DNA from 3 places in the Rickettsiella endosymbiont of Xylota segnis genome. Region 2 is predicted to be linked to each of the others. Evidence: riboswitches for the same ligand, from Rfam matches in the RefSeq annotation. Region 2 holds a riboswitch; each other region holds the start of a gene.
The links. Region 2 has a riboswitch for thiamine pyrophosphate ahead of AACL18_RS06470 (ABC transporter ATP-binding protein). Riboswitches for the same ligand answer to the same signal wherever they lie in the genome.

Region 1: another riboswitch for thiamine pyrophosphate. It lies ahead of AACL18_RS05510 (ABC transporter substrate-binding protein); the one in region 2 lies ahead of AACL18_RS06470 (ABC transporter ATP-binding protein).
Region 3: another riboswitch for thiamine pyrophosphate. It lies ahead of thiM (hydroxyethylthiazole kinase); the one in region 2 lies ahead of AACL18_RS06470 (ABC transporter ATP-binding protein).

What each region holds. Positions count from the first base shown of each region.
Region 1 is NZ_OZ026451.1:1,201,682-1,211,978, reverse strand. It holds gene AACL18_RS05515 (NB-ARC domain-containing protein) at 1-3,794, shown strand, start outside; TPP riboswitch at 3,889-3,982, shown strand; gene AACL18_RS05510 (ABC transporter substrate-binding protein) at 4,056-5,003, shown strand; gene AACL18_RS05505 (FAD-dependent oxidoreductase) at 5,006-6,076, shown strand; gene thiS (sulfur carrier protein ThiS) at 6,057-6,260, shown strand; gene AACL18_RS05495 (thiazole synthase) at 6,263-7,051, shown strand; gene thiE (thiamine phosphate synthase) at 7,048-8,274, shown strand; gene moeB (molybdopterin-synthase adenylyltransferase MoeB) at 8,274-9,365, shown strand; gene folD (bifunctional methylenetetrahydrofolate dehydrogenase/methenyltetrahydrofolate cyclohydrolase FolD) at 9,433-10,287, opposite strand.
Region 2 is NZ_OZ026451.1:1,427,908-1,438,204, reverse strand. It holds gene uvrD (DNA helicase II) at 1-171, opposite strand, end outside; gene AACL18_RS06485 (aspartyl protease family protein) at 309-1,502, opposite strand; gene AACL18_RS06480 (ABC transporter substrate-binding protein) at 1,531-2,469, opposite strand; gene AACL18_RS06475 (ABC transporter permease) at 2,509-3,213, opposite strand; gene AACL18_RS06470 (ABC transporter ATP-binding protein) at 3,378-4,106, opposite strand; TPP riboswitch at 4,096-4,194, opposite strand; gene AACL18_RS06465 (TlpA disulfide reductase family protein) at 4,411-4,845, shown strand; gene AACL18_RS06460 (penicillin-binding protein 1A) at 4,847-7,309, opposite strand; gene pilM (type IV pilus biogenesis protein PilM) at 7,570-8,514, shown strand; gene AACL18_RS06450 (hypothetical protein) at 8,580-9,110, shown strand; gene AACL18_RS06445 (pilus assembly protein PilP) at 9,219-9,956, shown strand; gene AACL18_RS06440 (type IV pilus secretin PilQ) at 9,937-10,297, shown strand, end outside.
Region 3 is NZ_OZ026451.1:715,016-725,312, reverse strand. It holds gene AACL18_RS03290 (succinate dehydrogenase iron-sulfur subunit) at 1-612, opposite strand, end outside; gene sdhA (succinate dehydrogenase flavoprotein subunit) at 784-2,550, opposite strand; gene sdhD (succinate dehydrogenase, hydrophobic membrane anchor protein) at 2,550-2,909, opposite strand; gene sdhC (succinate dehydrogenase, cytochrome b556 subunit) at 2,903-3,274, opposite strand; gene AACL18_RS03270 (hypothetical protein) at 3,866-4,168, opposite strand; gene rluB (23S rRNA pseudouridine(2605) synthase RluB) at 4,193-4,930, opposite strand; gene AACL18_RS03260 (gamma carbonic anhydrase family protein) at 5,163-5,699, opposite strand; gene scpB (SMC-Scp complex subunit ScpB) at 5,860-6,465, opposite strand; TPP riboswitch at 6,620-6,725, shown strand; gene thiM (hydroxyethylthiazole kinase) at 6,717-7,571, shown strand; gene thiD (bifunctional hydroxymethylpyrimidine kinase/phosphomethylpyrimidine kinase) at 7,579-8,415, shown strand; gene AACL18_RS03240 (TenA family protein) at 8,408-9,058, shown strand; gene AACL18_RS03235 (hypothetical protein) at 9,250-10,297, shown strand, end outside.

The sequences.
Region 1 (10,297 bases), 230 kb from region 2:
ATATATATGATAATGCTCGATTGATTATGAATAAAGAAGCCTATTTTGAATTCATGGGCGAAAGTTTACATTATATTCTTAAACGTGGTTTATTATTTTATCTTTCCGAGACACTCAATTATCTCGAAAAAAACTTAGTTGAAGAAGTTATTACCCGACAGGATCTTAGCTCGATTATCGAATATCGTTATAAAATTGCCGTTAAATATAAGGGTCGATGGTTAATGCCGGGTTCCATCGAAAGAGCGAGACAACTGGGTGCATTACGCTTATTTTTTGAATTTGAACATAAATTATTTTCTCCAGATACAACAAGTTGTTCGCGACAAAGAAAAAAAAGAGCATTGGTGCTTTGTCCAAACAGAAAATTTTTTTCAACTCCTAAGCAGATTACTTCGCAAGAACTGATTCAGCGCTTACAACGTGTCGGGCGACTCGCAGAATTTGCCTCGACGAGTATGTTGTCTAAGGATATCTTATCGGACCTGCTGCAAGGTAAATTAAGCCGTGTGGCTATAAATTTTGGCTTAATCACCGGTAGCTTTTTATTAGGCGAAGTTTCTAATGTATTACTAACGCAAGGGGAAATATTAACAGCAACAGAAAAACAATTATTAGAAAAAAACTTGGCCTTGGATGGTAAGTTCGCTTTTAATATTTTATTTCATGCAGATGTTGTTCCATTGGGAAAAAGATTGTTTTTAGGAAATGCTATCAAAGTCGCCGCTCCCTTTATTGGACGTGGTATATCCATTTTTAGTAATTCCTATTTTTTATATAATGAAATACAGGCGTATCACCAGGGCGATTCAAAAGTGCTACCCGATTTAATTGCCAATGGTATGCTGCTAGGTTTGGATGGCTTGCAATCGGGTGTTAAAGCAGCGGAATATTTAGAACTCATTGAAGGTTTTTCTGATATTACTGGGCCTTTAGGTGAAGCCGCAAGTTTAGCTATCTGGATAGAGAGTGATTTGGCACGAGCAAAAAAACAAGAGCAATGGATTGATAAATATGTACATTTGGATACAGAAGAAAAATGGTGGGAACGCTTACGTGTATTTGCACATTTTGCGCCTTCCGCTTATCTTGAAACTGAGGCTTATAATAACCAGCTGGTTAAACTAGCTATTGCCTTTTTGAAAAATAACACGGATATTCAAACCTATATTTTTCCTGCGGCCTGTTCTGCTACGCAAGTCTATGCAAATAATGCTGTTTTTTTAAGAAATCAAATATCCATAAAATTAAGTAAAACGAATCCAGATCCACCTGATGAGGGAGAATTGTTTTGCTTTTCAGGTTTAAAGGAATCTGAGGCTTATATAGAAGCGGCTGAATGGTCTTATTTGGCTTATCCTGCTTTGCAATTCATTCATTTTGTAAAGGTTTATTATTGTAAAAATGCAATTGGTGTGAAATATATAAAAAACCGCACAGGAAACATTCAGTTAATTGCTTTAAGCGATGGCGATGATCAAGTGCTTGCTGCGCCAGATAAACCGAGTTTTATTCATGTGAGTAACGGAAATAAAAACTATGAAGGGGGTGATGAGGGTAGTTTTTATATTTTAGAAGGTGAAGCAATTACTGGAATGATTCAAGGTGGAAAAGGACTTAATATTGCCAAATTCCAAGAGATTTTTCTTAACGAACAATACTACATTCCATTAATGGATTATAACGGCCTAAGCTGCAGAAAAACCAAAAATTTTACGCACAACCTATGTGAAAAAGGTTTGAAGATACGACATATTCAAAAAATATTGGGTATAAAAAATCAAAAGGATATTTTTTTTATTACAGACAACAATATAAAGTACGTGGATGGTTTGGCAGGAAGAAATCATATCTTCCGCGACGAAATTTTCATAACCAATAAAACCGCGAATAATCTAGAGATAGAGTTAAGGCCCAATACGGTTATTCATTGTTTCGAAACATTTAATGAAGCAGTTACCATTCTGCATACATTACAAGCAAATCAAACCGGCGAAGTTTGGATGCATTTCGATTTTAATGGACCCATTCATCATCGAATTTATGTAGATTTTTCTTTAGAAGCACTTCATGACATCGTTACTTATCCGTATGCATTTACTTTTCATTTTTTACAAGAACAACAATCTTTTAATATAAGCTTGTGCTTTCCCTTACAGTCTATATTTAATCAATCACAATCAGAGATGCTAAATCACGTCTATTTTAGCTTGACAAATAATTTACAAATTAAATTTAATCCTCCCTATCTTTATATTCAAGAAAATAGTCATCGAAGCTTAGCGCAAAACATCCACTATTATTCTACAATTGCACAACGATTAAAAAAGACACTAAAAATTTATCTTGCGCAAAATGAGATGCTACACATTGATTATGGGAAACAAAAATTTCTTGCAAATGATGTATTAAAACGTAGCCATTTAATCGCGCAAGGCGATCAAGCGTTTTTCAGAATTGTCTCAGGTTCACAGTTGAATTTCCCGTTGCCAGAAGTAGTCATATACGATAGTAATGGGGGAGATGATTTTACCAAAACTTTAGATTTGACTGAGATTTGGCAACAGGCTAAACAGGCCTGTCCCGAAAACAATATTGTGCCGCGAATATTTCAACATGCACAAGACTTAATAATAAGTGTAGAAGTTAATTACTATCCCTTAGAAAAGACATGCGTTCGATTAGAAAGTACTTGGTCTGTTGCCAAAATAAAATTAAGCGCTGCCGGTGTTAATAATTGGTATCAACAGCTAGAAGTTATTTTACATAAAACATCTTTGGCCATTATAGCAAACGAAGAGGGAGATTGGCATTTTGAACGCTACCCATTAATTTTTAATCAAGATAAAGACATTATTGTTTTGATAGAAGAAAATTTAGTGCATGAGCGCGATGTTATTGTATTAAAACCAATCGGTTCCAAGCACTACCGTTTTTTCTGTCATAATAAAACTGACTTGATTTTTATGAATGATTGGGACAGCGTTACTCGATTATTTGATCCCACTCTAATTATCTATAGTCGTTTTTACCAAGATGAACAGATGAGATCGAAAGCCTTGTCCTCTAAACTAAGTTTTTTAGATCAGCAAATCATCTTGGAAACGCAAAAAGAACAAATTGATCAAGCGTATAAACATTGTGTTAATTTTTCTAATATTTCCTTGCATCAACTGCAGGAATATAAATATGCTAGCAGTAAAGAAAATAATGGTGGCATACAACGCTCAGACAGTTCTGTGCGGGTAAAGCGACAAATTGATACACAAAAAAAATTAGCAAAATTTATTTCTACGCCGTTATTTCGTGGTAAGGATCTATTTGCTAGTAATAAGTCGATTCATCCAGCAAATAGGCTTGATAAAATAAAAAAAACAACGACCAAGAAGTCTAATGTTAGTGTAAAAGTTGGCAAGAAACCGAATATTTCTTATCTGCATAGATATACGAAGCGCAAGGTTTATCAGTTAAAAAAACCAAATAAGCTACACTATATTCCTACCCATCCTATGAGCTTATTTAATCTTCCCGAACAGACTATCGGCTTTAATCCGGCCAAATCGATAGATTATTCTAGGCCATTGCATCAGCAAGATATTCAGCACCCAGTTAATTTTAATGATTCATTGACTAATCTGCCTAACCTGCTTTTATTCGGTGTTCTTCTGAATAAAAAAAGATTTCTCTCCAATTCAGTGAAAAATCAGCGACCATTCACGAATGATAGTCTCGATAAAATTCATGAAATAGAAGGAAGGGTCATGAAAGCATTGCAGAACCCGCCATTTTTTTAAGTCTAGAATGGTGACTTGCTAACAAAGCTTGGCTAGCCAAGCCCAAGCTAATATTTCTTGATTAGCAAGACGAGCATAATGTAGAATTGACTTGTTAGATGGCGCGGGGTGTCGGAAACGGCTGAGATTATGACCCGTTGAACTTGAACTGATTCATATCAGCGTAAGGATCGCCTTCAAAAAATGCATTCCCTATTTCTTATAGGGGTGTTTACCTTTTGCCATCTCCATTTTTTATTGATCAAATGAGAGGTTATGGCAATGTCAGCATTAAAATCCCGAGTTAGCTTGTTACTTAATTGGTACACCAATCCTTACCATGCGCCGATTATTGTCGCGCAGCAATTAGGGTTTTATGCGCAAGAAGATATTAAATTAGCGATACTCGAGCCCAACGATCCTAGCGATGTAACAGAATTAGTCGGTTTAGGTAGCGTTGATTTTGGCGTGAAAGCGATGATCCATACGGTCGCCGCTAGAGCGAAAGGCTATCCAGTCACGTCGATTGGTACACTGCTTGATGAACCACCCACCGGTTTAATTGCCTTAAAATCAAGTGGAATTCGAAACTTTCATGACATCGTTAACAAACGTGTAGGTTATATCGGCGAGTTTGGTAAGAAGATTATTGATAATCTAGCAGGGTTTGCAGGTATCGATCAAAAAAGCTATGAAACCGTACGTATAGGCATGAACGTTACTGATGCGATCTGTCGGAACATTATTGATACCGGTATTGGATTTATTAATTTTCAAAAAATTGAATTAGAACAATTACGCGGTGAAACCGTATTTTTGCGTATCGATCAACTTGCGGGTTTAGGTTGCTGCTGTTTTTGTTCGGTACAATTCATCGTTCCTGAGCAAACCTTACAAAAAACTGAATTAGTTCAATCTTTTCTTAAAGCCACACAACGTGGCGCGGCATTGACTACGGAACAACCTGAAGAAGCCTATGAATGTTTATGTCAAGCAAAACCACAATTACGTACGCCGCTTTATCATAAGATTTTTATGCATAGCTTGCCGTTTTTTTCCCGTACTTTATTAAACGTAGAACGAGATTGGGATAAAGTTGGCCGTTATACTAAACATTTAGATATTGTCGACGAACATTTTGCTGTAAGGGACTGTTATACCAATCAATTTTTACCCAAAGTTCCCTACTCGGAAATATCGGCCGTTGCGGATTGCCTGACCAGCGAATGATGATGCAAGCGGGTATTGTAGGAATGGGCATCATGGGTCGGTTGCTGGCATTGGCATTACACAATAGCGGCTGGCAAGTTACGCTTTTTGATGAGCATCAAGGGGATGGTAACTGCAGTTCGGCTGCGGCAGGCTTATTAGCGCCATTTTCTGAATGTGAAAAAGCCGATTCTGTAATTTTCCAGTTAGGACAAGAATCGGTTAAATCTTATTGGCCTACTATTCTTAAACAATTATCAGAACCTGTTTATTTCCAACAAGCTGGCTGTATCGTCGTTCATCATCCTCAAGACAAGCCTGAATGGCAGTATTTTTCTCGACGTATAAGTAATAAATTAGCAACAGATAATTATTTTCAGCTGTTATCTAAAGAAACCTTAACTCAACTTGAGCCGGAACTCAGTAAGTTTGAGACCGCCTATTATTTTCCTGATGAAGCACAAATAGATTGTCAGTCCGTTATGAACAGTCTAAAAGAATATTTGCAGGCACAAGCCATCTCATTTAGTTTCAACACATACGTTACATCTTTGCTATCTAGACAAATAATTACACAGAAAAAAACCTATAAATTTGATTACGTATTCGATTGTCGAGGGATGGGTGCGCGTACAATTTTTACCGATTTACGTGCAGTGCGTGGCGAATTAATCTACTTATATGCACCTAATGTGCAATTGCAGCGTCCGATTCGGTTTTTACATCCGCGTTATAGTTTATATATTATTCCAAGACCCGGAAATATTTATATTATTGGATCGAGCGAAATTGAAGTTGAAGATTATAGTGCCATCTCAGTTCGTACCAGTTTGGAATTAATGACAGCGGCTTATTATTTACATCCGGGTTTTGCTGAAGCACGGATTATTGAAACGAGAACGCATTGTCGGCCGACTTTAGCGTCGCATTTACCCTGTATAAAACACGAAGAAGGGCTAATAGCTGTGAATGGATTGTACCGTCATGGTTACTTGATCGCACCCACATTAGTGGAAGAAATTTTGTGTGGAATTAATCAACAGGATTTTCAATATCCAGAACTTTGGAAAGCTTATGATAAATGTTTTTCTTAATAATAAAAGCCATCGCATTGAAACTGAATCAAGTTTGTATGATTTTTTAATGCATAATAAGCAACTTAAAGATGATATGGCTGTGACCGTCAATAATACCTTAGTGGCACGTAGGGATTTTAACAATACTTTCTTAAAAACAAATGATTGTGTCGATATTTTGATACCCATGCAAGGAGGATAAGCATGTGGAATCTAGCGGGAAAAATTGTAGAAAGTAGATTACTCTTAGGGACTGCACACTATCCTTCATTGGCGATGATGACAGCGGCTATTCAAACTTCAGGCGCACAGATCATTACCTTATCTATTCAACGTCAAACAGCATTTAACTTGGGTGGAGAAGATTTTTGGCGAGCTATAAAAAAACTAAATTATTGCCTGTTACCGAATACAGCAGGATGTAGAAACGCTAATATGGCCATTAAAACAGCTCAGATAAGTCGAGAATTATTTAATACCTCCTGGATAAAATTAGAAGTTATCGGCGATGAATATAATTTACAAGCGGATCCTATCGAATTAATTAAAGCGGCAAAAATTTTAGTTGAGCAAGGTTTTGAGGTTTTTCCTTATTGCACGGATGATTTAGTTATCTGTCAAAAGCTCGTGGATGTGGGTTGTAACATTTTAATGCCTTGGGCAGCGCCTATCGGATCGGGCAAAGGCTTGTTAAATCCTTATGCCTTGGCCACCTTACGCAATCGACTACCCGATATTACATTGATTGTTGATGCCGGGATTGGTAAGCCTTCGGATGCTGTGCAAGTGATGGAATTAGGATTTGATGGTGTGCTACTGAATACCGCAGTGGCACTTGCACAGCAACCCATTGCCATGGCACAGGCATTTCGTCATGCCATTATCGCGGGACATGAGGCGTATACGGCAGGAATAATGCCGGAAAGAAATATCGCTCATCCCAGTACATCATTAATTGATACGCCATTTTGGCAGCAAGAGAATAAAGTATGAAACAAGCAAAGTTATTAATTATTAATTATTCAGACACGCCAGGGGATAGCGATACAGTTGATTTAGAAACACTGAAAAATCTTAATGTTCCAGCCGTAACCGTGATTAAGACAATAACAAAATATAACGATCCTAACATTACAGATTTTATCAACTTACTTCCTTTTGTCGATCTCCTTATCTGTAATTTGCTGGAAGTGGAGAAAATATTAGATATAACGCTGAATACTTATCAAGACATACAACAAGCTGCGCAGCGCTTGTTACAATGGGGAGCTAAAAGCGTATTAATCAAAGCAAGCGGTTTAAAAAAAGATTTCTTTTGTCAAGATTATTGGAGTAATCACAAAGAATCGTTTTGGATGGCTACGCCACGATTGCCAAAACAAACTATGGTGACGAAAGCTATTTTTTCTACTGCTATTGCCGCCTGTTTAGTGCGTAACTATTCGCTCAAGGATGCGATGGTTATTGCAAAAATGTATGTACAACGTGGATTACGTAATGCTTATACAGAAAATCAAACGCTAAAGTTTTTTCATAATGGATGGCCAGAAGAACAAATCGATCTTCCTTATATTTACCCAAAACCTTTATTGAAATTAACCCCTACTTTTAAGCCGTGTATCACAGGTTTATATCCTATCGTTGATAGCAGTCAATGGGTAGAAAGATTATTAAGGCAAGGTGTAAAGTGTATTCAATTACGTATTAAAGAAGCGAGCGAATTCTTTTTAGAACAAGAAATTAAGCGTAGCGTACTTCTCACAAAACATTATCAAGCAAAGCTATTTGTTAATGATTATTGGCAACTGGCTATTCGTTTGCAGGCAACAGGGGTGCATTTGGGTCAAGAAGATTTACATAACGCGGATATCGATGAGATTTATCATTCGGGTTTATATCTAGGCGTGAGTACCCATTGTTATTATGAAGTCGCACGCGCGCATGCCAATAATCCATCTTACATTGCTTGTGGGCCGATATATTTTACCAACAGTAAAGAAATGTTATTTCCACCGCAAGGCATTGAGCAATTAAAATGTTGGCGAAGAACACTTTCTTATCCATTGGTTGCGATTGGTGGGATTAACCTTGAACGTTTACCGGATATTGTAAAGTCCAAAGTGGCAGGGATTTCAGTTATCTCAGCAATTACACAAGCGCGTGATCCTTGTGTGGCAATTGAAAAATTTTTACACCAAATAAACCAGCCAAGATAATGTCTACTTTTCTTTCAGCAGATGAAATAATGCGTTATGCCCAACAAATTAAATTACCTGAAATTGGGCTGGATGGACAAAAGAAACTTAAAGAGGCACGCGTATTATGTGTAGGTCTCGGCGGATTGGGTTCACCTTTACTACTTTATTTGGCAGCAGCCGGTGTGGGAAAACTAGGAATAGTTGACCATGATAGGGTGGACTTAACTAATTTACACAGACAAATACTTTATCGCTCACAGGATTTGGGTCAAGCAAAAGCAAGTTCTGCTAGAGAGCAACTTTTAGCGCTTAATCCATCTATTGAAGTGAATTCCTATATAGAAAAACTAACTTACTACAATGCGGATCAGTTCATTAGTCAATACGATATAATTGCTGATGGTTCAGATAATTTTGCTACGCGTTATTTAATTCATGATACGTGTTTTAAGTTAAACAAACCTTATGTGTATGCGAGTGCAGGACAATTTCAAGGTTATTGTTCAGTATTTCATGCTAACCAAGAAAATCCTTGTTTGCGTTGCCTGTTTCCATCTGCCACTTCTCATACTAACGAGAATTGCGCAACGGATGGAGTAATAGGTATGTTACCCGGCTTGCTGGGAATTCTTCAAGCGTTAGAAATAATCAAATGGATAGTAAACATGGGTGCTGGCTTAGTAAAACATTTACTGATGGTCGATCTATTAACAATGTCATTTAAAAAGATTCATTTGCGCAAGAATCCTGATTGTCCATTATGTGTTTATGGCGAGCTTGTGCATGAGCCGATTCCTGCAATTGTCTGTGCTGAGGAATCAATAAACAATTATGCCATCTCTATCCAACAATTGATTCATTTATTACAAAAAAGTAATACCTGCTTGGTTGACGTACGTTCTGCAGAAGAACATAAGGAAAAAAATATCGGTGGTCAATTAATACCATTAGAAGAATTACCCCGTCGCTTAAACGAATTAAAGCGTACTCATACCATCATTTTATATTGCCTTTCTGGGAAGAGAAGTCTGTCAGGGATAAAAATATTGTTAGCAGCAGGATTTGTTTCGGTAAAATATCTAAAAAAAGGAGCAGCCGAATTTTTTTAATGATATCTACCTAAAACTAATTTTTATTGGATTTTCTTAATGTTTATCCCATAACCAATTTAAGAGCTTAGCAAGCATTATGCTCTGCAGCAAATAAAGTATTTTCTAGTAACATCGCCACTGTCATAGGGCCTACGCCGCCCGGGACGGGTGTAATATAAGCGGCGATTTCTTTAGCCGTGGAAAATTCGATATCGCCATGGAGTTTTCCATTAGGTGCACGCGTAATACCAATATCAATTACAATAGCTTTGGGTTTGATCCAAGCACTTTGAATAACGCCTGCTTTGCCGATGGCGCTGACTAATAGATCCGCCTGTTGAATGTGTTGTTGTAGATGGCGAGTGGCACTATGACAGAGCGTGATGGTACAGCCCGCATTTAAAAGCTCGAAGGCCATAGGCTTGCCTACGATATTCGACGTGCCAACAATGACGGCATTTAATCCTTTTAAAGAAATTTTTTCATAGTCTAATAAACGCATTACTCCATAAGGTGTGCAAGGGCGCAAAAAAGGACGACCCTGAGCTAATAGACCTAAATTCCTCGGATGAAAACCATCAACATCTTTTTTTGGATCGATACTTTCTATAATATGTGCGGTATTAATCAATGGCGGAAGGGGTAGTTGGATCAATACACCGTGTACCTTGGGGTCGACATTCAATTTTCGAATCAATGTGAGTAATTTATTCTCAGTAATAGACTTGGGTAAATCAAAGGCAAGGGAATTTATGCCAACATCTCGACAAGCATCGCGTTTATTACGTACATAGATTTGCGAAGCGACATCTTCACCGACTAAAATCACAGCCAAGCCAGGAGTAATTAGGTCTTTTTTGCGCCGTTCTTCCAGTCGACGTTTAAGTTCTAAACGTATTTGTTGAGCAATCGCTTTGCCATCGATGATATTTACCGTCATAATTACTTTT
Region 2 (10,297 bases):
ATGCGGGGATATATTTTCCACATTGATTAGCCAGGCAATACGATGGACTAACACGCGTGTTTTTCCGCTACCTGCTCCGGCTAGTACCAACAAATGTGTTAGTGGGGCAGCAACGACCTGTTGTTGTGCCTCATTTAATGATTCTAATAAGGGATGATTAGGATTAGACATAGACGAGGATTGTAACGAAATTTCTAACTTCCTGCATGATTTATTTTTTCAGATGAAAAAGAGGGAGATTGGATTCTTTGGAGCCTAGGTAATACCAAACCTCAATCATTTTTATTTATATTTATTTTCGGATATTGCTAAATTTGTAATTTTATTTTATTTTTATCTCGAAGGATTAATAAGCTTAATTTATTAAATGGCGTAATATTTAATAATTCCCTAATTTTTTTAATGTCTAATTTATTAACATTAATATGATTAATTTGAAGTAAAATATCCCCATTTAATAAATGGTAGCGAGCAATATTATCTGGATTGTTATAACGAAATTCCAGATGATTATTATAATAAGCTAATGAAAAATAACGTAAGAATTTTTTATCATTTTGAGTAAATTTTGCAGCGTTGTAACAAAATTGCATTTTATTAGGGATAAAAATATAATTATCAAAACGTGAAAAAAAATCAAATCCTAATTTGTTTATATTATTTTTAGTTACATGGATTTTGAAGTTTCCTACGCGCATCTGATCAAAAAATAAACAATCAATTAAGTAAGTTTCATTGGTGTTTAATCCACTTGCTGAAGCGCCAACAATATTTTTTTGGTCCAAAGTCAGTTTGCACTTTTTTGAGTTTTCCCAAAAACTCAAAAGCTCATTAGAAATTATAGTATCATCCGCACCAGTATCTACGTTTAAAGATGCAGAATTCCATTGGCCAGATTGGTTTTTATTATTTATTATTAATAAAGGAGATTGAGCGTAAGCATCTTCGTAGGGAACACAATTTTGATAATTAATTTTGAATGGCGCCTGCTTCCATATAGTTATGGTTTTAGCTTTATTATTAATAGCCCAGTTTAATTGACGAAAAACCTCTACACCTAAAATACCATCTATTTTTTGACCAAAAGCTTGACTAAATAATGTTAAATCTAGCCCAATCCACGGATCATGGCCCAAAATAGTATAAGTTCCTATTTCTATTGGTAAAGGACGCCACAATTTAAAATTATTTAATTTATCATTCGTAGTAATTAAACCATCAGTAAGAAATTGATTAAAATAAAGAGGAATATCTTCTTTTGGTGTAGCTAATGTTAAAAGGGATGCGAGCTTATTATCTATTGCTGAATAACTAGCTCCAGTATCTAATAAAAAAGAATAACGTTTATTTTTAATGATAACAGGTAAGACAATTCCATTGGCAGATAATGGGGTTACAAGTATCCGATTAGTATTGTGTTCTAGTTTTTTTGAGGGCTGACAAGCTGAAAGTAGGATTACAATTGCGCCTATTAAACAGCGGTAAATATAGGAAATTTGCATTTAATTTTATTATTAATTTATAATGATATTAGATTAATTTTAACACATAATCTTCACTTACTAATGTGTTATGTATTATCTTTTTTTGCTGTAAAAATAACATAAATTTTTGGTAAGCATTTTTGTTGAAATTAATTGGATAAGGTGCAATATAAGGTAATGTAGCTTGCCAGATCTGATGATTTAACTGATTGTTTAGGGCAGGATGGTTTCTTGCAAATATTAGCCAGCTTTTTTCTGGATTACTCAGTAAGTAGTGTGTTGCTTCACTAAGTGCTGTCAAAAATTTAATAATACGTGGATCAGATAATTTATTTTTATTGGCGACGATAATTAATTCATCATAAGTTGGAATCCTAGCTAGCTCGACTGGAAAGATTTTTACTGCTTGATGAGCAAACTGCATTTCCAAAGGTTCTACGTTGCGCATTACATTAATAACCGCATCGACACGATTGCTTAAAAGTGCTTGTGTCAAATCGTATTGTACATTAATTGTTTGTACGTCACTCATCCGCAAGTGTGCCTTTTCTAATAAGGCATTTAACATTAGCGTTCCTTCAACATGCGATGTATAAGCGATGCGTTTTCCTTTTAGATCGGCAAGCTGATGAATAGGCCCATCTTTTTTTACAATTAAACAATTTAAAGGTTGGTTTATTAATGTGGCAATGCGTATTAAAGGTAAACCTTTTGCAGCTTGTACCACTAATTGCGGTTCATAACTAACGGCCAAATCAGCGTGGCCTGCTGCTACCAGTTTAGTGCCATCATCTGGGTTGCTAGGCGCAATAATATTAACTTGTAATCCTTCGCGGGCGAAGAATCCTTGTTCTTCTGCGACAAAAATGGCTGCATGATCGGGATTAACCAGCCAATCTAGAATCAATGTTAAAGGCTTAGCCGCAACGTTATTGTTAAATAACAAAATGCTTATTAGAAGAATAATTTTTTTTTGTATTTGCATAAATAAATATTTTATTTTTTAAAATTAGGGACCTATTGTTTAAGCCGACTTTAACAAAGTCCAGGGTAAAGCCAGATTAAGTAAAGTATCAACAAGGAAATACAGAAAAATTCCTAGAAAAAATATAATCACTAATACAGCAAACATTAAATCAATTTGCATCTGGGCGTTAGCATTTAACAATAAAAAACCTAAACCTTGATTCGATCCAACCCACTCTCCAATAATGGCTCCTAAAGGAGCCATTGCCGTTGCAAGTCGAATGCCGGAGGCAAGGTTCGGTAACGCCGCTGGAATACGGATTTGATAGAGAACTTGCCAACGATTACTATTCATAATCTCAGCGATGTTTAAATAATTTTCTGGCGTTTGTTTTAAACCATCAAGAAAATTATTGGTGATAGGAAAAAATAACATGAAAGTGGTGGTAATAATCTTAGCTGTTATTCCATAACCAAACCAAAGCACCAATAAGGGAGCAATTGCAAATACTGGTAAAGCTTGGCTGGCCAATAATAAAGGAAGTAAGAAGGCATGCAGTGTACGAAATAAGCACATACTGAGCGCAATAGCTACGCCTAATACAATTCCAAAAAATAAGCCAAAGAGAATTTCAGCTAGCGTCGGTAACGTTTGTGATGTAATCAACCCTGCATGGTTAATTAGGCTGTGTAAAACTTCAAATGGGGTGGGTAATATGTAATTAGGTAGTTGTAAAATACGAATCAAACATTCCCAGATCATAATAAACCAAACTGGGATGCACATTTTATGAAAAAATAAGGGATAAATTTTTAAAAATAACTGTTTGCAAACATTAAGTTTTAAGGGCCATAGAGATATCACGAATTTTTGAAGCTGCGTAATTCTATTGCTGAATTGATTACGCAAAACAATAAATGGCACCATTATTTAAGTTCCTGCAGCATACTTAAAAGTTTGGTTTGCCATTGTAATAATTCAGGATTATTTAATGAGCGAGGTGGTAAGTCAGCAAGATCGCAGTTTATAAAATTTATTTTTGCAGGTTCACCTGACATAATTGCAATGTGATGTCCCAAACGCAATGCTTCTAAGGGGTCATGTGTCACTAATAATACAGTGTGATCTTTTAATGCGTTTGCAGTTAGTTCTTGTAGGTGATAACGAGTTATGGTATCTAAAGCAGAAAAAGGCTCATCCATCAATACGATAGGCCGCTTTTCTAACAGTATGCGTGCTAACATGGCACGTTGTTGCATTCCACCCGACAATTGTGCAGGGTATTTATTTATGGCCTCATTTAAGCCTAGCTGATGTAATAATTCCCGAGCTTGAATATACGGCTTATTGTCTCGTCTTAGGCGGTAGCCTAAGACAACATTATCTAAAATAGTGAGCCAAGGTAACAAAGCATGGGTTTGCGGCATATAAGCTAAGCGACCGGCCAAGCCTTTCTGATCGCAGGTGGCGACAGGGGCTGAGATAGAGTTTAATCCGGCGATAAGCTGTAAAAAACGACTTTTGCCAATGCCGCTTATACCTAATAGACAAGTTGTTTGTCCAGCTGCCAAATAGAAATTTAATTGGTCGAATAGAATTTTATCTTGATAGTGCAAACTTGCGTTACTTACCAATACAGCGGGCGATTTTAACATACACTTTTCCTACGCGGACATGATCCCATCCCGATCAGGTTAGAAGGGTATTTCTCAGCCCAATTATTAGGCACCCCTAAGCGAAAACGCATGGTAACAAGCTCATTAGCAAAATAAAAGGATAAAGACTTAGAAATTTAGATTTAGTGACTTAATTTGACAGTGTTATTTTTGAACTAAGAGTCCTCCTTGAGTTATTTTAAAAATTGAAGTTTAATGGAATTGATCACTGATTTAAAACCAATAAAATTATTAAGTGTTTGTCACAAAATTGATCGACCTCATTTCTACTGCGAGGAATAATATGCGTAAAATTTTTAAATTAGTGCTATTAACCAGCATTTTGTTAAGTGTGTCTAGCGTTGTATGGGGAGCCAGCATAGTAAGAGATCTTAATTTTTCTAATTATAAAGGTAGATGGGTGGTTATTAGTTATTGGGCAACATGGTGTGAATATTGTATGGGCGAAATACCCGAATTAAATGCATTTTATCGAGCGCATGCTGACCAGGTAGCGATGTTCGGATTTAATTATGATGATCCAGGTAATTTACAGCAACATATACAACGAAGTGGCGTTATATTTCCTACATTAGTGGATGATCCGAAAGCTAATTTTGGTATACGAGGGATATCCGGTTTGCCAACCACATTTATTATTGGACCTGACGGTCGATTGAAACATGTATTAGAAGGACCACAAACAAAACGTAGTTTAGAAAGAGCTGTTGGCTTATAAACTAAAAAACCGGTTCATTGTTTGTTGTGTTATCTTGCTTTTCTGCTGGCATTTGAGTATCAGTATTATTGTTATCTATAGGTACTTCCCCAGGACTATCAATCACATTGAATGGGGTTGTATCTTCTTGCGTCGATATTCTTGATAAATCATCTTTACGAAAATATTCTAGGATAGAGCCTGGTGTTCCATCAGGTAATAAATTACCTGTGGTGGGGTCGATATTTGCCGTTACTATATCAGTAGGTTGTGGCATGGTTTTTTCAGCCTGGCCTTTTAATGCGACACGCATGAAATCAATCCACATAGGTAAAGCGGCTTTTGAGCCATATTCTTGAACAGAACTCGGTTGATCGAATCCTATCCAAACAGTTGATACCAAATTACTATTAAATCCTGTAAACCAAGTATCGACATAATCACTTGTTGTACCAGTTTTTCCGGCCAGATCATTCCGATTCAACACCCTTGCCTGTGAACCTGTGCCATAACGAATGACATCTTTTAAAGCAGATGTCATGAGGAAAGCGATGTCAGCAGGAATGACTTGTGGTGCATAAGGACTATCTTTTTCATCTGTTAATGGGGGTTCAATTTCTCCGCGTAAACAAGCTTCACAAGCTATTTTAGGTTCTGCTTTATAGATGATTTGACCTTGTTCATTGGTAATATGATCAATTAAATACGGGGTTATTCGAAAGCCGCCATTAGCAAACACAGCATATGCTCGAGCTAATTCAAGAGGAGTGACTTCACCTGTACCGAGTGCTAAAGTGAGATTGCGCGGTAATTTTTTTGAGTTAAAACCAAATCTTTTTACATACGTTAATACATAGGGAACATCGATAGCTTGTAATAAGCGCACGGATATAAGATTGATGGATTTAACTAGAGCAATACGTAAACGCCTTGGGCCGCTGAAAATATGATTATCATTTTGTGGGCGCCAAGGTTCATCACGACCAGGTATATCAAAAACCAATGGAGCGTCATTAAACACATTGGCTAGGGTATATCCCTTAGCTAGAGCAGCTGCATAAATGAAAGGTTTGAACCCGGATCCGGGTTGTCGTTCTGCTTGAACGACACGATTAAATTTGCTTACATTATAATCAAAACCACCGACTAATGCGCTAATGGCACCTGTTTGTGGATTTAATGCGACTAAAGCACCTTGTACTTTAGGAATTTGCGATAATTCCCAAGTATTATTTGCAGTTAACTCTACACGAATAACATCGCCGACATGAACTTTATTTTTCAAGATGTCAGGTGGAGGATTTAAATTAGTTGCGTCAAGGTGGGGCATGGTCCAGGCTACACCTTGCCAAGGAATGAAAATCATTTGATTATCGACTAAAAGAGCAGTAATAGCTTGATCAGTCACAGAAATAACAATAGCTGCGTCTAAACCATTGATAGAAGCAACGCGATGTAATGCATTCAAAGTATGAGTTACTTTATTTGCATCTAATGGCGCAATATTTTTTTCTGGCTTCCTATATTCGTGTCGTTTATCGTAAGCTAATAAAGTAACCCGTAAGGCTTTATCAGCAGCAATTTGTTGGGCCGAATTGATTGTGGTATAAACATTGTAACCTTTCAAATAAATATCTTCACCAAAACTTTTATACATCATGTCACGTACCATTTCAGCGACATAAGGTGCTTTAATCATTCCTCCGGTATTAGTTTGCGCATGTGTTAACATCGGTGTTGCTATTGCGGATCCATAAACCGCTTTAGAGATATAACCCAATTCATACATACGCATTAAGACATGATCACGACGTTGTTTAGCCGCAATTGGGTTAACTAACGGGTTAATGGCAGAAGGGGCTTTTGGTAAGCCAGCAATAGTTGCCATTTCCGGTAACGTGAGTTGATTAAGTGTTTTATTAAAATAAACTTGCGCAGCAGCGGCAATACCATAAGCACGATTTCCAAGAAAGATTTTATTAAGGTAAAGTTCTAAAATTTGTTCTTTAGTAAATTCTCGTTCGATTTTTAGTGAGAGTAAAATTTCAGTAAATTTTCTTAAAAAAGTTTTTTCCCGAGATAAATAAAAATTACGCGCAACTTGCATTGTAATAGTACTTCCTCCTTGTACTTTACTTCCTGTGAGCAATACTTCACCCGCAGCACGTAATAAACCATAAAAATCAACACCATGATGTTCTAAAAAGCGCTGATCTTCGGTGGCTAAAAAAGCTTTAACCATCAAATTAGGAACTTCATTCAATCTAACAAGATTTCGGTGTAACTCTCCAAATTCAGCGATAGGTTGTCCATCACTGGTGTAAATCCGCATCGGAATGGGAAGTTGTACGGATTTTAATTCCTCAACATCGGGTAATTGTTTATCAAGATAAATATAAAGGAGACTTCCAGCTACTAAAAGCGTGATAAAAAGGCTTAATAGCATGAAAAAAAAATTACGGGAAAAATGATTCGATCGTTTCATAATGAAAACAGTTGATTAGCTGGGTTCTATCATAACTTAAGTGACTTCCCTCTTAAACAAGGGTTTTAATAAAAATAGTGTGTAATGAGGTCTTTGTACACTTTATTTTGATTAAAAGAAAGTAGTAGGGATTTTTTAACATCATGACATTTCAAAAATAATAGCTGCCTGATTATGTATTAAATAATTGACAATTTATCATTTGAATGCATAATGAAAGAAGAATAAGTTTTAAAAATTTCATTAAAAAATAAAAGCGTATGTATTTTTTCAAGGATAGATTTAAAAATACCCATAACACCGATACTGCGATAGGTTTGGATATAGGTAGTCGCACGATTAAATGGGTTTGTTTAGACCGTAATAATGAGCTTAAAGAATATGCTATTCAAACAATTCCTACCCCAATCGGAGTTGAACAGACTAAAGATATTCCACAGATTGCCGCTGTCTTGAAGGAAACATTGCTAGACAAAGATCATATAAGAAATTGTATAGTAAATATTCCCGATATTCTGGTATGTAGTAAATTGGTGAAAATAGACAGCGCTGATTGTCAACATATTGAAGAAATAATTGAATTATTGGTTGAACAATCCATTCCCTATCCTTTATGTAAAATTTATTTTGATTATCAAATTTTTGATCCATTGCCCGAAAATCAAGAACATAAAGTTTTACTAGTAGCTTGTCGTAAAGATCATTTAGATTTTCGGTTAGATATCATTCAACAAGCAAATTTAATTCCCATTGCTGTAGAAGTAGGTTCATTTGCTTTAGAAAGAGCCTGTTGTTATTTTTATCCTGACAAGATAAATGAAAATGTCATTCTCTTAGATCTAGGAGCGAGTCAGTTAACTTTATTGTTTTTTAATGGTTCTCAAACAATGGTTTATTGTGAAAATCTTGCCAATGTCTTTGAATATGAATGTATTTTATTACAAATTAAACAATGTATAAAAAGATATGCTTTAGCGTATCCATATCTTATTTTAAAAGAGCTTTTTCTTATTGGCATAAATATAGCGTTATTAAATTATTTGTTAAATACGCTAGATGGTTTTTTAGAGTTACAGGTACGATTATTAAAATATCCAAATTCTATTAAATGTAGTCCTATAGTAGATAGCGATAAATTAGCGAAAAATTTTTTAAGTTTATTTTTAAGTTATGGGTTAGCTTTAAGAACCAATTTAAATTTTTAAAATAAAATAAGAAATTCGAACGACTGTTAATTAACTTAGGTTGGTTTTAAAATAGGGAAAATCTTGTGAAGCAAATCAATTTATTACCCTGGCGAGAACATAAAAATAAATTAAAAATAAGGCGATTTATTATTGTTTGGTTTTATGTTTCATGCTCGTGCCTAATCTTGATATTTGTTACAAAAATTCTCATTATTCAACAAATAAAACATTATCAATTAGCCTATCAGCGTATTTATTTTCAGATGAAAAATATATCACCTATAGTACAAGAAATAAAAAAAATAAAATATAAAGAAAAACAGCTGACAAAAATTATACAAAATATTAAGACTAATCGTCAGCAAGTAAAAAAAATTTTAGATTTTATCAGTCATCTTAAATATTTAATAACACCCGATATTTTTATCCATCTGGTCGCATTTCATCCACCTTATTTAAGTTTAATAATGCATGCTAATTCAAAAAAAGAATATGTAAAATTTAAAAAATTATTACAATTAAAATTCGATTCAAAATTGCAATCGCTGATTCTTAATCAATTTCAGAATTTGCAATTGGATTTTGTCGTTCAAATGATCTTGAATGAAAATTAAGTATTTTGGTTTGCAAGTGTACATATAAGGAGAAAGTATATTTTAAACAGAATTGATTTATGGTCTATAAACTTAAAATCTATTGTAATCTTATCGACCGTTTTTTTTATGTGCATATTTGGATATTTTTTTTCATTACGATCAACCCTTGAAAAGAAAGAAAAAATCTATTTAAAATTTCAATATTTAAAAAAACAATTAAACAGTCAACTACTAATAGCTTCAAAATATTCAAATTATCATGAAAAAATTAAAAAATTAAATCAATTCGATTTATGTTTACAGCAAAAAAAATTTTGGACAGGTGATTCGAGCAAGAAAATAAATTTTTCAAATATATTGCCAATTGAAATCAATTTATCTGGTACCAATAAGAATATTTTTAAGTTTATAAATGAAACTATCGCGTTGAATAGAATTGTATTGATTAACAGTTTTAGATGGAGTTTTTTTAACTCGCTTACAAAAAATATCAACCGAAATATTTTAATTTCATTAAATTTTTATGCTTGTAATAATAAAAAATTAATACTAGATTTGTCGAAAATAAACAAATTAGTTACTAAATCCTTAGTTGAAAATGGTAATTTAACGAAATTTTCTTTAGATAAAATAGTAATGTTAGGATCCTTATCAACTACTAAGGGGCAAAATTGGGGATTTGTTAGGTTGCCAAACAAACAAATTTGTAGAATTAAATTAGGTGATTATTTAGGTTTAGAACAAGGTTTAGTTATAGGTATTTATGCTACAAAAATTATTATTAAAAATAACAATAATTTAGAAAAAATTATAAATTTGTTAAATAAACCTAAAAGGCTTTTCCATGTTAAAAAGTTCACTTAATATAAAATTATTAATCTTTTTTTTAACATTAATTTTAAATTATAAATTATTAGCTAAAGAGAACATCTCTTTTACTTTTCATAATATAAAAATTCGTTCAGCCTTACAGTATTTGTCTGAAATGCATAACAATAATTTAATTATTGATGATAAAATTCAAGGAGAATTTAGCATCTATTTGCACGATATTAATTGGGAGCAAGCTTTAGATACTATTTTGCAAACCCAAGGTCTTGCTAAACGTTCCATTATTAATGGTTGGTTTATTACCACATCCGATCAATTATTAAAACAAGATAGAATTAATTTACAAATCCAACAGAAAAAAAAAGAATTATCTC
Region 3 (10,297 bases), 710 kb from region 2:
CATAATGGTCCGACATCGAAATAAACTAAAGAGATCATTTAACTCAGCTAAACGCTGTTCTTTAGCAGCGTCGCGATTATCTACCAAAAAGCGACAAAGCCACAATAGCGCGGCGGGCCCCAAAAATTTATCAGGATTCCACCAATACGAAGGACAAGCACTGGTACAACAAGCACACAAGATGCATTCATAAAGCCCATCTAATTTTTCACGTTCTTCGGGTGATTGTAAGCGTTCTTTTGCCGGCGGTTCTTTATCGTTAATAAGATAGGGTTGAGCTTTTTCGTATTGACGAAAAAAGGGTTCCATGTCCACCACCAAATCACGTATCACGGGTAACCCTGGTAGCGGTCTTAATACAACCGGCGAGCGCAAGGATGAAACTTGCGTAATACATGCCAAACCATTTTTACCATTAATATTCATACCATCGGATCCACAAACTCCTTCACGGCAAGAACGGCGAAAGCTTAAAGTTTGATCTTGTTCCTTCAAACATTCCAAAGCTTCCAGTAACATCATGTCTTTACCCGAGGCGATCTCCAGTGTGTAATCCTGCATATAAGGTTTTTTATCGATCTCGGGATCATAACGATAAATGGAAAATTGCATAATTTAACCTAATGAATAAAATCAAACAAAAAATAATGTACACCTAGATATCTAGCTAACCTCCTTACAGAATCAGGTATTTATTTGATTTCTAAGCGGATTGGTTTTTGTAGCGGAGTGTACAAAAAAGGCAATCCAACAACGAAATCAAAAAAAGACGACGATTATGTATTAGTAGGTTCGTTCTTTAAGCTCCATGGGTGGTACTGTTAAAGGTTTCCGATTCACGGGTCTAAAATCTATCGTATCTACTTTAGAAAAATATAGTAGATGTTTTAACCAAACTTTATCATCCCGTTTTGGAAAATCTTCGCGACTATGCGCACCACGACTTTCTTCGCGAGTTAACGCCGATACCGCTGAAGCATAGGCTACTTCCATCAGATTATCGAGTTCTAAGGCTTCGATACGCGCGGTATTAAACACCTGACTATGATCAGTTAAGACAGCGTGATTTAAACGTTCCTTTAATTGTTTTAATTTAACTAAACCTTCTTCCATATATTTCGCGGTACGAAAAACCCCGAAATCGGTTTGCATCACTTTTTGCATCGCATGTCGAATCTCAACCAAACTTTCACCTTGTTTAGATTGATCCCAACGATTCAAGCGATTTAATGCCGCATCTAAATCATCTTGATTAATAGTGAGTAACGGTAAATCTTGGATTAAAGATTCGCCGACATGTAATCCAGCAGAACGACCAAATACAATTAAGTCCAGCAAAGAGTTACCACCTAATCGATTCGCACCATGCACGGAAACACAGGCACACTCTCCTGCTGCGTATAAACCTTCAACGACTTGATCTTGACCTTCAATATCCAGCGTAATCACTTGACCATGGACATTGGTGGGTATTCCGCCCATCATATAATGACAAGTTGGAACAACAGGAATAGGTGTGGTAATCGGATCCACATGCGCAAAGGTCAACGCCAATTCACGAATTCCGGGTAAACGTTTTTTAATAATCTCTGCACCGAGATGATCCAATTTTAATTTTACGTAATCGGTCCCTTCTGGATTAAATCCATTTCCAGCACGTAATTCTAATGCCATGGCACGCGCGACCACATCCCGCGAAGCTAAATCTTTTGCATGCGGCGCATAACGCTCCATAAAGCGTTCACCGTTTTTATTAATTAAATATCCACCTTCGCCACGACAACCTTCTGTCACTAAAACGCCAGCTCCAGCGATACCGGTCGGATGAAATTGCCACATTTCCATATCTTGTACTGGAAAACCCGCACGTAACACCATTCCGATACCATCACCGGTATTAATCATCGCATTGGTAGTTGATTGAAAAATTCGTCCCGCACCGCCCGTTGCTAAAATAGTTGCGCGTGTATGAAAAAAAACCACTTCACCGGTTTCGATGCACAACGCTGTGAGCCCAGCGACTTGGCCTTGTGGTGTTTTAACCAAGTCAATGGCATACCATTCATTAAAAAAATGTGTTTTGGCTTTTATGTTTTGTTGGTACAAAGTATGCAATAAAGCATGGCCGGTTCTATCGGCAGCAGCGCAGGTTCGCGCTGCTTGATCACCACCAAAATTTTTGGATTGTCCGCCAAACGGCCGTTGATAGATTTTTCCGGAGTCCATCCGTGAAAACGGTAAGCCCATATGTTCCAACTCATACACGGCTTCAGGACCGGTTTTACACATATACTCAATACTATCTTGGTCACCTAAATAATCTGAACCTTTCACCGTATCGTACATGTGCCAACGCCAATCATCTTCATGCGCATTACCTAAGGCACAGGTAATCCCACCTTGTGCTGAAACCGTGTGCGAACGCGTTGGAAATACTTTAGAAATTAATGCAACTTTCTGACCAGAATGCGCTAATTGCAATGCCGCGCGCATTCCTGCGCCACCCGCACCCACAATCACGGCATCAAATATATAAGTAGGCAAGGCCATTAGATTGTGCCCCAAAAAATAACTAAACCCCAGACAAAATAGAGGAATAGCGCAATGATAATAATAAGTTGAGTGATTAAACGTAAACTCGCTGATTTAATATAATCCGTCACTATCGTCCATAGGCCAATCCAGGCATGCCAAAATAAACTCAATAAAAATAAGCTACTGAACAAACGCATACCTATATGACTAAATAAGTTCTGCCAGGTGACATAATCTAATGGTTGATGACAAAGAATAAATCCCAATAAAAAAATAATATAGGCTGCCAAAATCACTGAGGTGGTACGCTGGATTAACCAATCACGTAATCCATTACCGCTAAGACTGGTTACATTAGTTAATTTTTTTACCATATATAAATTCCCATCAGACCGGTCATACCTATCGCCAATACAATAACCAAGCTAGCACTAAAGCGCGCGGACTTTAATTCTTCTGCAACGCCCGCATCCATCAACAAATGACGAACACCGGCTAATAAATGATAAAAAAGCGCAAATAAAAAGCCCAAGATGAGCAATTTAGTGACAGGATGCGCAAAACAGGTATGCACGGTAAAAAAAGCCTCTGGGCTATGTAAGCTAAGCGACAGGATGGCTAAAAAGATTGGGATCATTAAAAATAAGAAAAAACCAGAGATTCGATGCAAAATGGATACGATTGCCGTGATAGGAAAGCGAATTGTCAATAAGTTAAGATTAATCGGTCGTTTACTCACAAATTGTAAGCCTTTTAATGAAACAGGGTAAAAAGACTGGGCGATTATACGCTTAATTAACAGACAAATACAAATAAGTTGTACTTTTTTCTAGCACTTGAATGACAACACCTTCATTAACAATGAGTACTAATTATGGTCATTTGAATTAACATTCTTTCAGGCGTAAGTTGTTTAATGACAAAATAATAAATCAATTTTTAAGGAGTATAAATGGCTACCCTTAGACTAAATACTTAGAAGATCTATTATCCCATTTAGAAAGGCGTTCTAATAATCGGACCAAAAATGAAAGCTTTTGATGATTTTTTTTACATGGCATGCAGATTATAACAACTATCCAATAGGAAATTTCAATTTATCCGTTTCTGAGTTTAACAAACAAAAGTCTTGTCTCGCTTCGATTACCAATAATCAAAAAATAATTTCTTTGCTAAACTTCTGCGCAGAAATATATATCTGCTGATTTCACTTCGTTACTACGCCCAGCAACTGGGATATAAGCATTTAGATGCGTATCCCAACGCCTTCCTAATATTTCCACACCAGGTCGTTATCCAAAAATCACTATTATTGTTGACGCGTGTACGGCTAGCACGCATACCAACCTAAAATAGCCGCATCGTTATTAATCCAACGATAACCTAAGCCTAAATCTGTCAGCCATTGTTGATCACTACCATAAGCAGCTTGTGGATTCACATAGAAATTGTGGGTTTCATTGCCATCGAGTGACAACATTAAATCCGCTGACCCTACTGTATAAACACCGGTATAGGCATTCGCAGAAAATCGTGGGGCTAAGGAATCAGCTAAGCCATTAGTCGTATAGATACAGATAAGTGTGATTAAATAGTATTTTAACCAACGAATCCTGTTGCAATCCTTTTGCATGATCTGTTCCTTTAAATTCGCAACTCAATCTAAACTTACCAAGCGAGCTAACTTTTGACTCTCGTCAGTTTTTAATTCGCGGCTTTGCCCTCTGCTCAAATCTTCTGGCAAGCTCACATTACCAAAGCGCACGCGCAGCAAACGACTAACACTAACACCTTGCGATTCCCATAAGCGTCTAACTTCTCGATTGCGCCCTTCTTTAAGTACTACATGATACCAATGATTGGCACCCGATCCGCCACGCTCTTCGATATGCGTAAATGCCGCCATGCCATCCTCTAACTTCACCCCTTTTCTTAAACGCTGCAAAATTTTCTCATCAACTTTACCTATTACACGCACGGCGTACTCTCGTTCAATTTCGTAAGAAGGATGTGATAGACGATGCGCTAATTCACCATCATTGGTGAAAATTAATAAACCTAAGGTGTTAATATCTAAACGACCAATCATTATCCAACGTTGACCACGTAACGGTGGTAAATGTTCAAATACAGTCGGCCGTCGCTCAGGATCCGAGCGTGCACAAATCTCACCTTCAGGTTTATGATAGATCAATATGCGTCGTTTAAAATCGGACGTTGGTAGGAGCGGAATTGGCTTACCGTCTATAAAAATTTTTGCAGTCAAATCAATTCTATCACCGAGCTTGGCAGGCTGCTGATTTATACGAATTCGACCTTCGCGGATCCAACGTTCTATTTCGCGACGTGAACCGATACCTAAATTAGCCAATATTTTTTGTATTTTTTCATTCATAAGAAACAAAGCCGGTTAATTCTCTCATATTATGCTAAATTAAAAATCCCCGCTGATATTTTTTTTCTCTTGCTACATTTTTTTCCAATTGTGATTTAATGATATACTTAAAAGGATACTTTTCAGGATGAAAAGTTTGATACAGGAGCAATATGTTAGCGAGAATTTTTATTGCAGTATTATTAATACTCACTGCGGTAAGCACTTATACACAAACCCACCATACTAAAATTTATTCGCAAGTTTTCGGATCAAATCGTTTAAGTCCTTTTTGATAACGATGAATCTTTTCTGAATAATGTTGCGCATACCATTGCATATCAGCTATTTGACGGGCAGATAATGGCTTTATTTTACCAGGAGACCCCATCACCAAAGAACCATCCGGAATATACTGATTTTCTAATACCATGGCATTCGCAGCAATCAAACAATGCTTACCTATCACTGCGTTATTCAATATTTTTGCGCCAATCGCTATAACGGAATAATCACCCACCGCTCGCGCATGCACCATGGCATGATGGGCAATTGTTACATAACTACCAATTTGCATTGGCATATCTGGATCGGTATGTAACACCGCAGCATCTTGAATATTGGTATTTTCGCCAATTTCTATCACAGTATTATCGGCACGGACTACCGCTTGCGGTAAAATAATGACCTGATTATGGATAATCACGGCGCCAATCACATCAGCGCTTTCCGCAATAAAAATATCTTTACCTAATAGCGTTGGAGTTTTATCTTCAAAAGAATAGAGCACTTGCTTAACCTTGCTAATAGACTTGGTTTCATTGTTAAACGTTAGTCTACGATCCTCATTTACTCAGATAAAACACCAGTCCTCGACTATCGTTCCCTCAAACTTAAGTCTATCACTGGATTATACAGCAATCTAATTAAAGCATTTAAAAATTATTAATTTAATTTTGTAGGGTATCAAGCGCAGTATCATTCGTTTCACTCGTTTCATTATCAGCAGACAAAGAAATCTCTAACGGTTCTGTCAGTTGCGGCAAAGGAAAAGGCGGCAAATCTGCTAATTCTTTTAAACCAAAATGATCAAGAAATAATCTCGAGGTTGCATAAAGATTAGGTCGTCCAGGGACTTCACGTTGCCCAACCACTTGTATCCATTCTTGTTCCAACAAGGTTTTAACAATATTTGGATTTACTGACACACCGCGTATCGCTTCAATGTCCCCGCGCGTCACGGGTTGTTTGTACGCAATAATACTGAGGGTTTCCAAGAAAGCACGTGAATAACGCGCTGATTTTTCCGGCCAGAGTCGTTTAACCCAGGCATTGAGTGCACTAGCCGTTTGAAAACAATAACCACTAGCTAGTTGCTTTAACTGAATTCCGCGATCTTGATAATCTTCGCTTAATTCCAACAGAATTTTCTTAAGATTTGATTTAGTCGGCTGTTCTTCCGGGCTGAATAAATCTAATAAACGCTCGATACTCACCGGTTCACCGGCGGCAAGAATAGCGGCTTCACATATCGATTTTAGCGTTTGATTTTCCATACCCAAACTATAGCAGTAAACTGCCCATCATGGCGAGCAAATGCTGTGAGCGTGCATCTGCAATTGCATGTAGTATTAGTGTATTGTTATGCACTACTCGCTGGCATTGGCTAAGAAAAGTCGTTGATCTGACCCATTAATTCCTGTCTAATAGTAGCAACTCCAGGGGTGCTTTTTTTAAAGGCTGAGAGAATGTTCCCATTCAACCCTCATAACCTGATCGGGCTAAGACCTGCGTAGGAAGAAGTACATTGAAAACAAAAAATTATTCAGTTAAAAGCGCCCCCCTCTCTAATATCAATGCATTTACCTTAGAATCGCTATACCATGACGTGGATTTAATCCGTCAAATCCATCCGTTAATCCACAATATCACTAATTTAGTCGTTATGCCGACTACAGCTAATTTTTTACTCGCATTAGGGGCGGCACCGATTATGGCGCATGCCCAAGAGGAATTAGTAGAAATTATTCAATTAGCACAAGCCTTAGTCATTAATATCGGTACTCCTGATGAAACGTGGTTGACTGCCATAAAACAAGCCCAACACGCTGCTTTAAAACGTAATATCCCTATCGTCTTCGATCCGGTCGGCGCCGGTGCCAGCCGGTACCGCACGCAGGCATCCTTAACTATTATACAAAGAGGTATCGATGTCATCCGTGGTAATGCTTCAGAAATTATGGCTTTGTTAGATACCTCCATCACCACTAAAGGTGTCGATTCAACACAAATCAGTAGTCATGCCCTTGCATCTGCGCAAACCTTAGCTGAACAACACCGATGCATCGTGGTCGTCAGTGGCCAAATTGATTTTATCGTCAGTGCCACACAAACAATCACCTTAAACTATGGCACACCCTTACTTACTAAAGTGGTAGGTATGGGATGTTCATTAACCGCTATGATTGCCAGTTTTTTAGCAATTAATCCGGAAAGATTCAATGCTTGTGTTCATGCCATGGCTTGGATGGGATTAGTTAGCGAATATGCAGAAAAAAAATCCACAGGTCCTGGCAGCTTTTATTCTCAACTACTCGATAGCCTCTATTCAGTACAAAAGAATGATTTACAAGTCTTCCTTAAATCTAAAATTCCTGTATGAACATCTTATGTCAATCTATAACGAAGCATTAACCAGTGTCGTCAGTATTGCAGGTACGGACCCCTCCGGTGGCGCCGGCATACAAGCAGATATCAAAGCGATTTCAGCCACGGGTAGTTATGCTGCCAGCATCATTACCGTCTTAGTTGCGCAAAACACATTATCTGTCACTGCCATACAAGAAATTCCATTAGTGTTTATTCAACAGCAAATCGATGCTGTCTTTACTGATTTATCCATCGGCGCGGTTAAACTCGGTATGCTTTATCATGAAGAGATTATCCATTTAGTCGCTATAAATTTAAAAAAATATAAACCTCCATTTGTAGTGCTTGACCCGGTCATGATTTCTCAAACCGGTCATACTTTATTAAAACCTCAAGCGATACAAGCATTAGTGGATGTTTTATTCCCATTAGCGACATTGATTACACCCAATATTCCAGAAGCCGAAGCTATTTTACAACTTAACATTAATGATCATCGCAGTATGCAAGACGCCGCCACCTTACTCGCGACACGTTATAAAACTTCGATACTGCTTAAAGGTGGTCATTTAAAAACCACGTATTCGCCGGATATTTTTTATGATTATCCGCAAAAAAAAATATACTGTTTTGATAGCTTGCGCATAGACACTAAAAATACACATGGCACCGGTTGTACATTATCTGCAGCAATCGCTTCTTATTTAGCACAAGGCGAGAGTTTATTTAGCGCCATTACTCAAGCAAAACATTATTTGACTGAATGCATTTTAGCCGCAAAAAATTTAAAACTAGGTCATGGTCAAGGTCCAGTCCATCATTTTTATTTTTTAAATAAGGTAAAACAACATGTTTAATGAACTTAAAATTTCTGTTGCGGATGTCATGCCTAAAATTTATCTGCACCCTTTTAATCAAGAACTGGCCCAGGGTACTTTAGCTATCGAAACATTTACCTTTTACTTAAATCAAGATGCTTTATATCTTGCAGATTTTTCAAAAGCACTCGCGCTTACTGCGACACGATTACCACATGATCGGCAAAGTGAATTATTTATTCAATTTGCCATGAATGCACTCAAAGCCGAACGTGATCTGCATAATACTATTCTAAAAAAATATACTTCTACAACCTTTACAACCCATAAACAAAGTCCTTTTTGTTTTATGTATACCAATTATTTATTACGTATGGCAAGTACAGCGCCTGTAGAAGAAGCGGTAGCAAGTTTATTACCTTGCTTTTGGGTTTATCAACAAGTAGGACAACGTGCCTATAATAAAAAAATTCCCAATAACCCTTATCAAGCATGGATAGATTTATATGCGAGTGATGAGTTTAACCACTCCGTGGATTTAGTCATAGCCACTGTCAATGAACTTGCAGAACATGCAAGCATCTATTGCAAACAAAATATGTTAAGCGCTTTTAGATTAGCTACCTTGTGTGAATGGCAATTTTGGCAAGGCGCTTACTCACAACAAACCTGGCCAACTTAAAATAAATATAAAATTATTTAACCTTCGCTTTTTATTTTAATAAAAAAAAATTAAATTATTTTATATTTAATCTTAATGCTATTGTGAATACAAAATTGAACTGATATTCTTATTTTTATTTACTATCAAGTCATACATAATAAAGTCTATTTAAATAATAAATTTTTATTAATAATAGAGAGGGATATTAAATGTTAAATGAATACCAAATGGACCCTGCCCTTAATAAAAATCTTGTTTTTGCTTACCAACCGCCCCCAACTATAGAGACTTCAACATTACCAACTTTAGCTAAAAATTGGTTAGATGATTTACAAAGAATTGTTTGTACCACAAATAATAAATTACCAAACAACTGTTTTGCTAAGCATTTGGGCGAAACTTCCGAGTATCGCGCCAAAATTATATTATTAGAACAATTACAACTTATTTATCACCGCTTAATAGGGAATTTAGACACAGAACTAGGCAAACTCTCAGCAGACCATCGCCATGGTTTAATTGACAAATTAACCGAAGAGATTAAAGAGTGCACTGAAGGTTTTCATAACCGTGTAAACATTATTGTTGATTCATTTCATAAACCGCGAAATTTAGCCGAATTACTTTATATCGTGCGCTATCGATTGGTCCAAGAAATCGCTACCCAATTAACCGACGAAGTTCATGCCTGGAATGGTGTGAGTGTTATTGCAGCCATTGATGGTATAGGCATAAAGCCTAATTTTCCTGATGATACCTACTCGGGTGCTTTATCTAAGAATTCGATTCGACGCACATTACAACAAGCATTTTCTAAAAAATTTACTCCTTTTAACTTACCTTGCTTTTTAATTGCAGTCTTCATTGATTTCATTCCAGAATTAGAGATTGAAAAGAATGATGAAAACGGTATATGTTTACAAACGCAACAAAAAATAACTGAATTGATCAAGCGTTTTTTACCTAACTATATCAACGAAAAACCTGAGGATGAAAATAATTGGAAAAACTATTTTACAGTATCTTGCAACGAAAAAAATTCTTTAGTTTTTATTTTTGATAATGTTAATTGGGCTAAAATGTATCAATCTTTTTATCGTGCTTTATGCGATCAAAATTATTTGAAAAACCCTCAAATAAATACGTTACTTGATAGTGCTTATCGAAATTTATTTTTAGAAAAAAAACAGTTTAGGGTCCCGACAGAAGTTATTTCTAACTTGTTCGAAAAAGAAGACTATTCTGATTTACTAACGC